Linked DNA regions of Alkalihalophilus pseudofirmus. The protein of the gene in region 1 interacts with the protein of each later gene in a pairwise test. Links are inferred from orthologs where the notes say so. Each region holds a gene or a part of one and is shown on either strand. Other genes may lie near its edges. The genes, in order: PQ478_RS05225 and PQ478_RS06615.

The links.
Region 2: the proteins of PQ478_RS05225 (region 1) and PQ478_RS06615 interact in binary tests that used the Escherichia coli proteins (3 or more experiments, as listed by UniProt). The link is inferred for Alkalihalophilus pseudofirmus from one-to-one orthologs.

The regions. Positions count from the first base shown.
Region 1 is NZ_CP117835.1:1,019,169-1,025,234, forward strand. Bases 3,297-6,066 are described here. They hold PQ478_RS05225 (sulfate/molybdate ABC transporter ATP-binding protein), read left to right. Parts: upstream 3,297-4,031; coding sequence 4,032-5,102; downstream 5,103-6,066. Other genes in these bases: cysW (sulfate ABC transporter permease subunit CysW), read left to right, coding at 3,297-4,019; PQ478_RS05230 (DUF302 domain-containing protein), read left to right, coding at 5,221-5,610; sigK (RNA polymerase sporulation sigma factor SigK), read left to right, coding at 5,775-6,066. Also shown: PQ478_RS05195 (serine--tRNA ligase), read left to right, coding at 1-155; PQ478_RS05200 (RrF2 family transcriptional regulator), read left to right, coding at 424-855; PQ478_RS05205 (YezD family protein), read left to right, coding at 857-1,012; PQ478_RS05210 (sulfate ABC transporter substrate-binding protein), read left to right, coding at 1,167-2,243; sulfate ABC transporter permease subunit CysT, read left to right, coding at 2,303-3,145; more of cysW, read left to right, coding at 3,159-3,296. UniProt on the Escherichia coli protein: Part of the ABC transporter complex CysAWTP involved in sulfate/thiosulfate import. Responsible for energy coupling to the transport system.
Region 2 is NZ_CP117835.1:1,275,349-1,281,642, reverse strand. Bases 1,874-4,871 are described here. They hold PQ478_RS06615 (glutamate-5-semialdehyde dehydrogenase), read left to right. Parts: upstream 1,874-2,747; coding sequence 2,748-3,995; downstream 3,996-4,871. Other genes in these bases: proC (pyrroline-5-carboxylate reductase), read left to right, coding at 4,003-4,836; proB (glutamate 5-kinase), read left to right, coding at 1,874-2,745. Also shown: PQ478_RS06635 (hypothetical protein), read left to right, coding at 1-64; PQ478_RS06625 (SDR family NAD(P)-dependent oxidoreductase), read right to left, coding at 371-1,168; more of proB, read left to right, coding at 1,624-1,873; PQ478_RS06605 (NAD(P)/FAD-dependent oxidoreductase), read right to left, coding at 5,211-6,221. UniProt on the Escherichia coli protein: Catalyzes the NADPH-dependent reduction of L-glutamate 5-phosphate into L-glutamate 5-semialdehyde and phosphate. The product spontaneously undergoes cyclization to form 1-pyrroline-5-carboxylate.

The DNA.
Region 1 (6,066 bases):
CGATGGATATTGTGAATCAAGCACAAGACCTAAAAGAAGATGTAGTGGATATTGGAAATAAAGTGGCTGAAGCGAAAGATGAAGTGAGTTCTAATTCCACGAAGTCGAAAACAAATAATAACATCCCTGGAGAAGTAGGCAAGGATGATATCTAGATAGGAATATAAAGTGAAGCGAAATGCTTCACTTTTTTTATGCACCAAACTTAGCTGATTACATAGTTTATAGTTAAATACATTTTATTTTAAAAACCTACTTGACACATATGAATAATCTGAATATTATAGTGTATAATAGAACAACAACTAAAGCTGATCGGATAAACCGAAGGCCCTTTGTAACTCTAATACAAATGGCTTTCGGTTTTTATTTTTTCTTAAAGCCGACTTAACTTATCTAGTTTATTGGATATGGGGTGATGAATTGAAGGTTTCAAGTAAAGGGGAATATTGTTTAAGAGCATTAATTATGTTAGCTGTTAAGAAGGAAGAAAGGCTGACAGTTGATGAAATTAGTAAAGCCACTCATGTAACGCCAGCATATTTAGAAAAACTATTAAGCCAATTAAAAACTTTAGGATATATTAACAGCAAGCGAGGTACCAGAGGGGGCTTCATGCTGCAGCTAGCCCCTAAAGACATTAAAATTGGTGAAGTAATAAGAAAGCTAGAAGGGCCTCTTGCTCCAATGAGTTGTGTAAGTGTGACTTCCTATCAGGAATGTGCCTTAGAAGGTAGTTGTATGTTAAAGCCTTTATGGGGGCTTGTCAGGGACACAGTAGCGGACGTTCTTGATCGAACAACATTAGCCGATTTAGTAGAAGGGAACATTGGATCATACAGGGAGGTAATCTAAGATGAGCACTGTAGATGGAGAAAAGCTAACAGAAATTACAAAAGCTTTGCAAAAGATTGCGTTTGGGTCTGTAGTGATAACCATACATGATGGACAGATCACTCAGATAGATGCGACAGAAAAGATTCGCTTTGTGCAACAACGAAAGAAAAAATAGTGTGAAAGAGCCAACCGGACCACCGAAGGCTTCTATATATAGGGAACTTATTTGAAGTGTCCTTGTTTATAGAAGCTTTTTATTTTTATCCAAATAGTAATCTGCTATAACAGCAGGTTTCTATTAAATCATACACATAAGGGGCGAAAGTGACATGGGAAAGAATCATTCGATCATTAAAGGATTAAAAGGGTTGGGACTTACTTCTTTAGTAGTGGCAGGGCTTGTTGGATGCGGCTCAAGCGAGGAGTCATCAGGTACTGAAGGAGCCGCTTCAACTTCTAGTAAAAGTGGGGAAGGGAAAATTGAATTACTCAATGTCTCATATGATCCAACCCGAGAATTGTACTCAGATTTCAATAAAAAGTTCAGTGAATATTGGGAGGAGGAAACAGGTGATAAGGTTACTATCCAGCAATCCCATGGGGGCTCCGGCAGTCAAGCTCGATCTGTAGTAGATGGACTTGATGCAGACGTTGTCACTTTAGCGCTTGCTTATGATATCGATATGCTTCATGAAACGCGAGACTTAATTCCTGCTGATTGGCAGGAGAGACTTGAGTATAATTCTACGCCATATACTTCAACGATTGTTTTTCTTGTTAGGAAAGACAATCCACTTGAAATCGAGGATTGGGATGATTTAGTCGAAGAAGATGTATCGGTAATTACCCCTAATCCCAAAACGTCTGGAGGAGCAAGATGGAATTATTTAGCAGCTTGGGGGTATGCGCTTGAAGAATATGGAAGTGAAGAAGCGGCAGAAGAGTTTGTCTCAAAACTTTATAAAAACGTGCCAGTTCTAGACTCAGGCGCTCGAGGTGCAACCACCACATTCGTTGAAAGAGGAATTGGAGATGTATTTCTTTCATGGGAAAATGAAGCCTTTCTTGCTTTAAATGAATTAGGTGAAGATGAATTTGAAATCGTCTTTCCATCAGTAAGTATCTTAGCAGAACCACCAGTTACCGTAGTTGATCATGTTGTCGATAAAAAAGGAACGAGAGAAGTAGCAGAAGCTTACCTTGATTTTCTATATACAGTAGAGGGGCAAAAGCTTGCAGCTGAACATTATTACCGACCTCGGAATGAAGAGATCCTTGCTGACCATTCAGATACGTTCCCTGAGTTAAACTTATTTACAATTGATGAGGTGTTTGGTGGCTGGAGCTCTGCACAAGAAAAGCATTTCAGTGATGGCGGTGTATTTGATCAAATCTATCAACCATAGGGAATCGTTTGTGAGGGGGGATTCCCCCTACAAGGTAGATAAAAAGGAGAATATCCAAAATGAAGAAGACATTAACCTTTAAACAACCTAGTATTCTCCCAGGCTTTGGGTTATCAATGGGGATTACACTGTTTTATTTAGGCTTGCTTATTCTACTCCCATTATCAATGGTGTTTATTAACACATCAACAATGGGCTGGAATGAATTTTGGCAGGTTGTTACAGAACCGAGGGTAGTAGCTTCCTATAAATTAAGTTTTGGGGCAGCGTTTGCTGCAGCTATAATCAACGCCATTTTTGGATTAATTGTAGCCTGGGTGCTTGTAAGATACCAGTTTCCAGGCAAGCGTATTATAGATGGATTAGTAGATCTTCCATTTGCATTGCCGACAGCAGTGGCTGGTATTGCGCTTACTACTTTATACACAACAAACGGGTGGGTAGGACAATACCTCGATATTTTTGGGATACGAGTTGCTTTTACTCCGCTTGGGGTAATGCTTGCCTTAACCTTTATTGGGCTTCCATTTGTTGTACGGATGGTGCAGCCAGTGTTACAAGGCCTTGAAAAGGAAGTAGAAGAAGCATCAGCGAGCCTCGGTGCAAACAGATATCATACGTTTACCAAAGTGATTGCACCTGTTTTACTTCCTGCATTATTAACAGGTTTTGCCTTAGCCTTTGCTAGAGCACTAGGTGAATATGGGTCTGTGGTATTTATATCTGGAAATATGCCAATGCAGACGGAAATCACTCCTCTGTTAATCATGACAAAATTAGAACAGTTCGATTACGCAGGTGCGACAGCGATTGCTGCTGTGATGCTTGTTGTTTCATTTATCATGTTACTGCTCATTAATATTCTACAGTGGTGGACCAATCATCGCCGCCAAGTGTCATAAGGGGGATTAAGCTATGGCTGGTCAAGTTCAAGTATCAACAAATCATTCTCTATCTACAAATCGTGCTGTTACCGAATCACCTTGGGTAAGAATAGGGTTAATTGGTATAGCCTTAACGTTTTTAACACTTGTATTACTGCTGCCGTTAGTCGCTATTTTTATAAAAGCATTTGAACAAGGCGCTGCTGTATATTTTGCTTCTATTACAGAGCCAGATGCGCTTTCGGCAATAAGACTTACTTTACTAGTTGTATTAATTACTGTACCGCTCAATACAATTTTTGGTGTGGCAGCTGCATGGGCTATTTCTAAATTCCAATTTAAAGGGAAAAACATTTTAACAACACTCATTGATCTTCCATTTGCTGTTTCCCCGGTCATTGCGGGGCTGGTGTTTATTTTATTATTTAGTGTACATGGCTTATTTGGTCCGTGGTTTTTAGAGCGTGATATTCAAATAATCTTTGCTGTACCAGGCATTGTTTTGGCTACGATGTTTGTTACCATTCCATTTATTGCTCGTGAATTAATACCAGTTATGCAAGCACAAGGTACAGCTGCAGAAGAAGCTTCTTTAACACTTGGAGCGAACGGATGGAAAACATTCTGGTATGTCACACTTCCATCTATAAAGTGGGGGCTTCTATACGGGATCACACTTTGTAACGCAAGGGCAATTGGAGAGTTTGGTGCTGTTTCTGTTGTATCAGGTCACATACGCGGCTTAACAAATACCATGCCGCTGCATGTTGAAATTCTATATAACGAATATCAATTTACCGCTGCATTTGCCGTGGCATCCTTGATGTCTATATTGGCTATTGTCACTTTGATTATTAAAAACATCATAGAATGGCGTCATATGAGTAAGTAGGAGGTTTTAAATATGTCAATTCAAATTCATAACGTCTCAAAGTCGTTTGGTACATTTCAAGCACTTGATACTATTGATTTAACTATACAGACTGGGGAGCTTGTTGCATTGCTGGGCCCATCAGGATCAGGAAAAACCACATTACTTCGAATCATTGCAGGTTTAGAGCAAAGTGATAAAGGAGAGATTTCATTTGATGGGAAAGAAATGACAAATGTAGATCCCACTTCCCGCCAAGTAGGGTTTGTTTTTCAACATTATGCACTTTTTGCCCATATGAATGTTGAAGAAAATATATCTTACGGGTTAAGAGTCAGGCCTCGAAAATTACGCCCGGGTAAGAAAGAAATCCATGAAAAAGTAAGTGAATTATTAAGTCTTGTTAAATTAGAAGGGCTCGGTAAGAGGTATCCATCTCAATTATCTGGAGGCCAGAGGCAGCGTGTAGCTTTAGCAAGGGCCTTAGCAGTTCAGCCGAGAGTACTCCTTCTTGACGAACCATTTGGCGCCCTAGATGCAAAGGTGAGAAAGGATCTGAGAAGATGGCTTAGAAGACTCCATGATGAATTTCACGTGACGAGCGTCTTTGTTACTCATGATCAGGAGGAAGCTCTTGATGTTTCTGATCGTGTAGTAGTGATGAATAACGGCAAAATTGAACAGGTTGGTACACCAAATGATGTGTATGAAAAGCCAAATAGTCCGTTTGTATTTGATTTCTTAGGGAATGTAAACCGATTTACAGGACGTTTAAAGGAGGGAGCGTTAGAAGTAGGCAATAGCCGTATTTTAACTCCGCAATATGGCGGCAAGAACAGTTCTGAGGCAACTTTATATGCTCGTCCGCACCAAATGGAGATTCTTAAGGAAAAAGAAGAGCATGCAATTCAGGCGAAAATCTCTCATATTCATGCAGTAGGCCCAATTGTCTTTATAGAACTTGAGCAAGAAGGCTTGAATGAAATCATTGAAGTAGAAATGATGAGGGAGCGCTTTGATCAACTTAACTTAAAGGCGGCTGATACGGTATATGTCAGGCCAAAGCAAGTAAAGTTATTTCTTCCAAACGATTATGCTATTTAAGCGAGTGCCTATCTCATGATTCTACGATGAGATAGGTTATTTTTAAGTTTAGAAGTATGAAAAAAGGTTATGTATAGTTGTAGGGGTATAAGGAGTATTAACTAAAGGAGGAATCGTGATGTTTCATGTAACAGTTAAATCACCACATTCAATTAATGAGACAGTAGAGAAGTTAACAGCTAATTTAAAAGAGCAAGAATTCGGCGTTCTTTGGGATTTTGATCTCCGAGGAAAACTAGAAGAGAAAGGCCAAACATTTGATGAAGATTTCCGTGTGCTTGAAGTGTGTAATCCAAAAGTTGCTAAAGACGTGCTGACAAGGAACTTGCTGGCAGGATACTTTCTTCCATGTAAGATGGTTGTGTATGTTGAAAATGGCGTAACAAAAATTGGAATGCCAAAACCAACTCACTTAATTTCTACCTTGGATGATTCAGAATTAACCAGTCACGCAGAAGCAGTAGAAGAGCGTTTAACGATTGCCATGAATCAAACCGTTAATGGATAAATGGTAAAAAAACGGCGATCATTCGTCGTTTTTTTAGTTAAATCACAATATCTAACTTTATGTGTTTTTAGCAAGAGTGTAATAAAAGTTTTTTTCTATGTACAGACACAGGCGAGCCCAATTCGACATATGAATGTAAAAACGACAAATGCGGGGGTGAGGTCGTGTCTGGAATGCTAGCGGCACTTTCTTATTTTGTAAAAGAAGTGATTGTGTTTGTTTCTTATGTGAAAAACAACGCGTTTCCGCAGCCGCTCAAAAAAGACGATGAACGTAAATACTTAAAGCTGATGCAAGAGGGGGATGCGGAGGCGAGAAATTTACTCATTGAACATAATTTAAGACTTGTTGCTCATATCGTCAAAAAATTTGAGAATACAAGAGAAGACACAGAAGATTTAATTTCAATCGGTACAATAGGGTTGATTAAAGCGATTGAAAGTTATTCTGATGGGA
Region 2 (6,294 bases), 250 kb from region 1 along the record:
GGAAGATGATCCTGCAAAGAAGCCTGAGCAAATCAATCAACAAAGAGATTTAGATTTCTTCTAAACAAAAAAATCAAGGTCCGAGATGGACCTTGATTTTTTATTGACATGGTTAGTCACATGTTTATGGGAGGCTGATTCATTTACCATAGTTTTTACTAGGTTCTTTTATCACTCATCAGAGGAAAGACGCTTCTTCATCAGCTTCTTTACTTGTTCTTTCGGCTCCCAACATGAAAATTGATAAGAAGGCTTGGTTTCATACCCAAGTCTTTGGCAAAAATAGTGCATGTGATCATTAACCCTGGCTGCCTTAAAATGAATACAGGTCGCACAGCAATGGAATGTATTTTTCACTTTTACCTCCATTTTATTTCTGTCGTAATTTACTGCCCGCAAGCTTCTCTACCACACCAGGCATCAACTGGTATAGTTTTGATCCAAACCCCATCCATTTCGGAAGATTAATTTCCCGTTTTGGCTTTTCAATCACTTTTAAAATTTCTTTTGATACGTATTCCGGGGTCAGCATGAACTTTTCAATATTAGCCACATAGCTCCCATCCTCATCAGCCCGGTCAAAAAAAGGAGTACGAATCGGACCAGGGTTCACAGCTGTTACATGAAGACTTGTATCTTCTAGCTCAAGACGAAGAGCATTCGTGTATCCTAATACTGCATGCTTTGTAGCAGCATATACACTTGATTTAGGTGTTGCGAGTTTCCCTGCTTGAGAGGCGACATTGATGATATGACCTTGATTCGCTTCTTTCATTAATGGAAGTACCGCTCTCGTCATTTCAATCAGTCCAAGAACATTCACATCAAACATTTCTTTCGTATCCGCTGAATTCATTCGATCTGCATAATCAAATACCCCAAAGCCAGCATTATTAATAAGTATATCAACTCTTTGGACTTTTTCGAATATGTTTTTGACACTTGCTTCTATGTCCTCGGTTTTGCTAATATCAAGTGTATAAATATGAGCTCGACCGGAAGTTTCTTGGATGACTTGCTGCACCTCTTTAAGCTTAGCTTCATTTCTAGCTAATAACACCAGGACCGCACCAGCGGCTGCCGCATCTATAGCTAATTGTCTTCCTAGACCGCTTGATGCACCTGTTATCCATAATACTTTGTTTTCTAGACGTGTAAACTCACTCATGATCTCACTCCTACATATAATAAAGGATCCTTTATTAGTGTAACCCGGTCCAATATAAGTAGCAAAAGTTTTCTATGAAAGCGCTTTAAAGTTGTGTGAATCTTCAGATTTCTACTTGACTAAAAAAGCTTGCATGATTATAATAATAAAAATTAAATCAAATGTGCGTTGATTGGGAATAGTACGCATACTTCATGTGAAAAGAGAGTGGTCTCACCGGCTGAGAAGACCATCACCCCTGTTGTAGCGGAACCTGCCCTTGAGCAGTCTGGTAAAAGCCTGACCGTCTCATCCACGATACGGATGTTAGAGCGGGCATAATTTTATGCCAATCAAGGTGGTACCGCGGATGCAACCCTTCCGTCCTTATTTATAGATAAGGATGGAAGGGTTTTTTATTTAGTAAAGACAAGATGCATGTAATATAAATGATCCAAAGAAAGAAGGCATTGATTATGAACCGTCAACGATTAGTTATGAAAGTAGGAAGCAGCTCCCTTACAGGCGCTAATGGCTCGCTATGTCTGACAAAATTACGCGAGCATGTCAGGGCCATTGCTTATGCAAAAAAACTTGGCCATGAAGTCGTATTAGTATCTTCTGGGGCAATAGCGGCAGGTTTTTCTGCGCTCGGTTATCCATCCCGTCCTTCCACAACAGCAGGCAAACAAGCTGCTGCTGCAGTTGGTCAAGGATTGTTAATGCAAGCTTATCTTGCAGAATTTGCAGCACACGATCTTACAGCTGCTCAGCTGCTTTTAACTAGAGAAGACTTTAAAGATCAGAAGCGTTACCAAAATGCCTTGCAAACGTTAACTGAATTATTGAAGCGTTCAGCTATTCCGATCATTAATGAAAACGACTCAACTTCGATAGAAGAGTTAACTTTCGGTGATAATGACATGCTTTCCGCTCTAGTCAGCGGGTTTATACATGCCGATGCCCTTTGTATGATTACGGATGTGAATGGTCTATATGATTCCAATCCAAATCAAAACCCTAACGCTAAAAAGTTTCACTATATTCCTGAAGTAACTGAAGACCTTTTCGCTTATGCAGGTGATTCAGGGTCTAAGGTCGGCACAGGTGGAATGAAATCTAAACTAATGGCAGCTAAGACAGCTACCCCTTTTGGAGTGAATGTGTTTATCGGAAAATCCAGCGGGGAGACAACACTTGAAGATCTCTTGCTAGGTAAAGGTGATGGAACGTATATTGGATCATTCAAACATGCGAGCGTTATGCCCGCTTCTAAACAATGGCTGGCAGTGCACTCTGAGGCATCTGGCCAAATCAAAATCGATAAAGGAGCAGAGCGAGCCTTGCTTTTTGAAGGCAAAAGCCTGCTGCCAGTTGGTGTAGTAGACGTTATTGGACGTTTTCACGAAAATGATGTCGTTGAAATTGTAAATGAAAAAAATGCAGTCATTGGCAAAGGACAAACGACACTGTCTGCTAGTGATTTAATGTTGATTAAAGGCATGCAAAGCAATCAAGCCAATGAACAAATCAAGCTGACTAAACCAGTGGCCATTCACCGTGATCAGTGGGTCCCACTCACAAAGGAGAGAATCTAGAAATGAATGAAGTATACACAAAAGCAAAAAATGCAAAAGAAATTGCCCATCTTTTAGCAAACTTAACAACAGATCAAAAAAATGCTGCTCTCAAAGTCATTGCTGATGAACTTAGAATAAACCAGGAATTTTTAATAAATGAAAATGCAAAAGATGTAGAAACTCAAAGAGCAAACGGGATGAGTGAAACGATGATTGACCGCCTTACTCTTACTGCAGACCGTTTAGAAGAAATTGCCTCTGCCGCTGAACAAGTAGCAGAACTAAATGACCCTGTAGGTGAAGTGACGAGTGAATGGGAAAGACCTAACGGGCTTCATATTCAAAACGTACGCGTGCCGCTAGGAGTTGTCGGCATGATTTATGAAGCAAGGCCGAATGTCACAGTTGATGCAGCGGCCTTATGTCTAAAAACAGGAAATGCAGTCATTTTACGAGGCAGCTCTACAGCCATTCATTCTAATATAGCCCTAGTCAATGTATTACAAGGCGCGCTTAAAAAGGTTTCACTTCCTGTAGAGACGATTCAGTTAATTGAAGATACAAATCGAGCGACGGCGGAACACCTATTTACATGCAACGAATATGTAGATGTACTTATTCCACGAGGGGGAGCTTCCTTAATTCAGGCAGTCATTGAAAAAGCAACCGTCCCAGTCATTGAGACAGGTGTAGGAAATTGTCACATCTATGTTGATCATTCAGCTGATTTCGAGCTAACAAAATCAATTGTCGTCAACGCGAAAACACAGCGTCCATCTGTATGTAATGCAGCAGAAACAGTAATCATCCATCAAGACTTTGCAAATGAACATTTACAAAGTCTGCTTGACCAACTTGAAGAAAGAGGGGTAACCTTTTTCGGAGATCAGACTGCTTGTTCAATGGATGAGCGCGTTAAGGAAGCCACAGAATCTGATTGGGCAGATGAATATTTAGATTTAAAACTTGCTGTTCGAATCGTCCCTTCTATTGATGAAGCGATTGGACATATACGAAAATACGGCACAAAACATTCTGAAGCCATCATCAGCGAGACTAAAGAACATGTCCATATATTCCAAAATTTTGTGGATGCAGCTGCTATTTATCACAACGCGTCAACCAGGTTTACGGATGGATTTGAATTTGGTTTTGGGGCCGAAATTGGAATAAGCACACAGAAATTACATGCTAGAGGGCCAATGGGACTGAACGCCCTGACTTCAAACAAATACCTGATTTTAGGGAACGGACAAATTAAAGGATAGGTGACTTATGTTAACTAATAAAACGATTACTTTTTTAGGTGCAGGTGCCATGGCAGAGGCAATCATTGGCGGACTTATACGAAACCAAATCGTAGACCCACATAACATCATTGCCACAAACCTGTCAGATACAAATAAGCTCGAAAAATTAAAAATGAGATACAACATTCAAACAACCACAAGCCGTACATGGGCTGTGGAACAAGCGGAAATTATTGTTTTAGCGATGAAACCTAAAAATATTGAAGAAGCTGTACGAGAAATTAAAGAGAAAGTAAATAACGATAAGCTGATTATTTCAGTTATTGCAGGGATCCCTTCTAGTTATATTGAGGATTTATCTGGCACAAAGAGCAGAGTGGTTCGGACGATGCCAAATACTTCTGCTAAAGTAGGAGCATCAGCAACCGCCATCTGTGCTGGCAGATATTCAACAAGTGATGACTTAGAAACGGTGTCGCTATTATTTTCAGCTGTAGGTACGGTAACTGTCGTTCCAGAAGAAAAAATGGATGCTGTCACCGGCGTAGCCGGCAGCGGCCCTGCTTACTTTTATTATCTCATTGAAGCGATGGAGAAGGCGGCTGTTGAGAGTGGATTAACAAGTGAGGAAGCGACAGCTTTAATTACGCAAACAGTTGTCGGAGTTGGAAAACGACTTCAAGACACATCAAAATCATCTCGGGAATTATATGAGGAAGTGATGAGTCCAAACGGAACAACGGAAGCTGGCATCACGCTTTTAAGTGAACGTAATGGCCAGGATGCCATGCATGATGCTATCTTAAAAGCCATTGCCCGTTCGAAGGAATTAGGATCTGTGTTTACAGAATCAAAATAATTATAGAGGCTGGGATAACACGAGTCCTCAGGCTTGGCAGGTGGAATCTCAACTTTGCTTTAGTTGAAGCCACTGATTCGCCCTGACAGTAGTTGTTGATTTCCGCTGCAGGTACTCGCTTTCCGCGGGCGGACCGGGAGCCTCCTCGTCGTTGCACTCCTGTGGGGTCTCCCATGGCCAACGCTCTTCCCGCAGGAGTCTCGTACCTTCCGCTCCAATCAACGGAGCGAGAAGGGGGTTATCCTGTAACTCACAAACTAGTATTTTTTCAGTGAACATCTTCTTTTCGCATTCGAATCTTCGTTATGTTTCATCCACTATACTAACGCTTTGTTCATATGCTGAGTCATATACGTTAGTTATGCCACCAGCCTCTATTTCTTTAAGTACCTGCTCATTCGTTTTCCTGCTTCCATTCCAGATAATACAGCGCCTTCTACTTTCCCTTCTTTAAAGCAATCTCCTGCAAACACTATAGGACTCGGATATGTTGTAGCAAGCACCCTGTCTGGATATAGTGACCGTGGCTTTGCATACCTCCACCTCTTCACTTGTACTTCTTCTACTTCATTAGGAGAGATGAGTGATTCTACTTGCTTTAATAAGGATGAAGTGACCTCGTCATCGGCAGCATCGAAATTGTTAGAACTCCATTCTCCTGAGGCATGGATCGTAATGATCGGTTTGGTCGATATTCCTTTTTGTTGATTGTCTCCTATAAAAGCTACATTTCCATCTCCCTGTATACCGCCCTTAGGAGGAATTCTGCTGACATTTCTTAACGTAACCATCAAACAAATGCAAGGATCATACGTAATATTTGCAAGCTCCATCTTTATATCACTTTCTAACAGCTCGAGGTTCATCCAGGTGAGGACTTGAGGGATCGGAATGGTTGATATAATTCCTGCCGCTTGTATTGTTTCTGTTACAGAATCCTGCTCATTTATGACTTCCAACTGCCATTGTTGCTTTTGATAATCAAGATGAACAGCACGATGATTTAAAAGAATATCATTCTCATCAACAAGTGATTTTGTAAGCGCGTTCATACCAGTTGAGCCTACATACCGCGGATAACCATCTGCCTCTAGATGAACTTGACCGCCTAGGTCCATTTGGTGAAAGCCCTTTGTCCACTCATTAACAGTGCCCTCTTCCATCCAGCTGTCTACTAAACTTTTCATAACATCTGATCTTGCTGTAAAAAATTGAGCTCCATGATCGGCTCTACCGCCTTGGATTCTTCTTGTAGCCATCCTGCCCCCTACACTTCTCCCTTTTTCAATGAGAAGAGACGGGATGCCTTTCTTTTTTAATTCTTGTGCAGCAAATAGTCCTGTTAACCCTGCCCCTAGAATAATAATAGGTGATTCTTTTTTCATATTCACCCTCCCTTTTCTATTATTATTGATCATAGCAGAATAAATCCGAATGACGAAATAATTTACCTCGCTT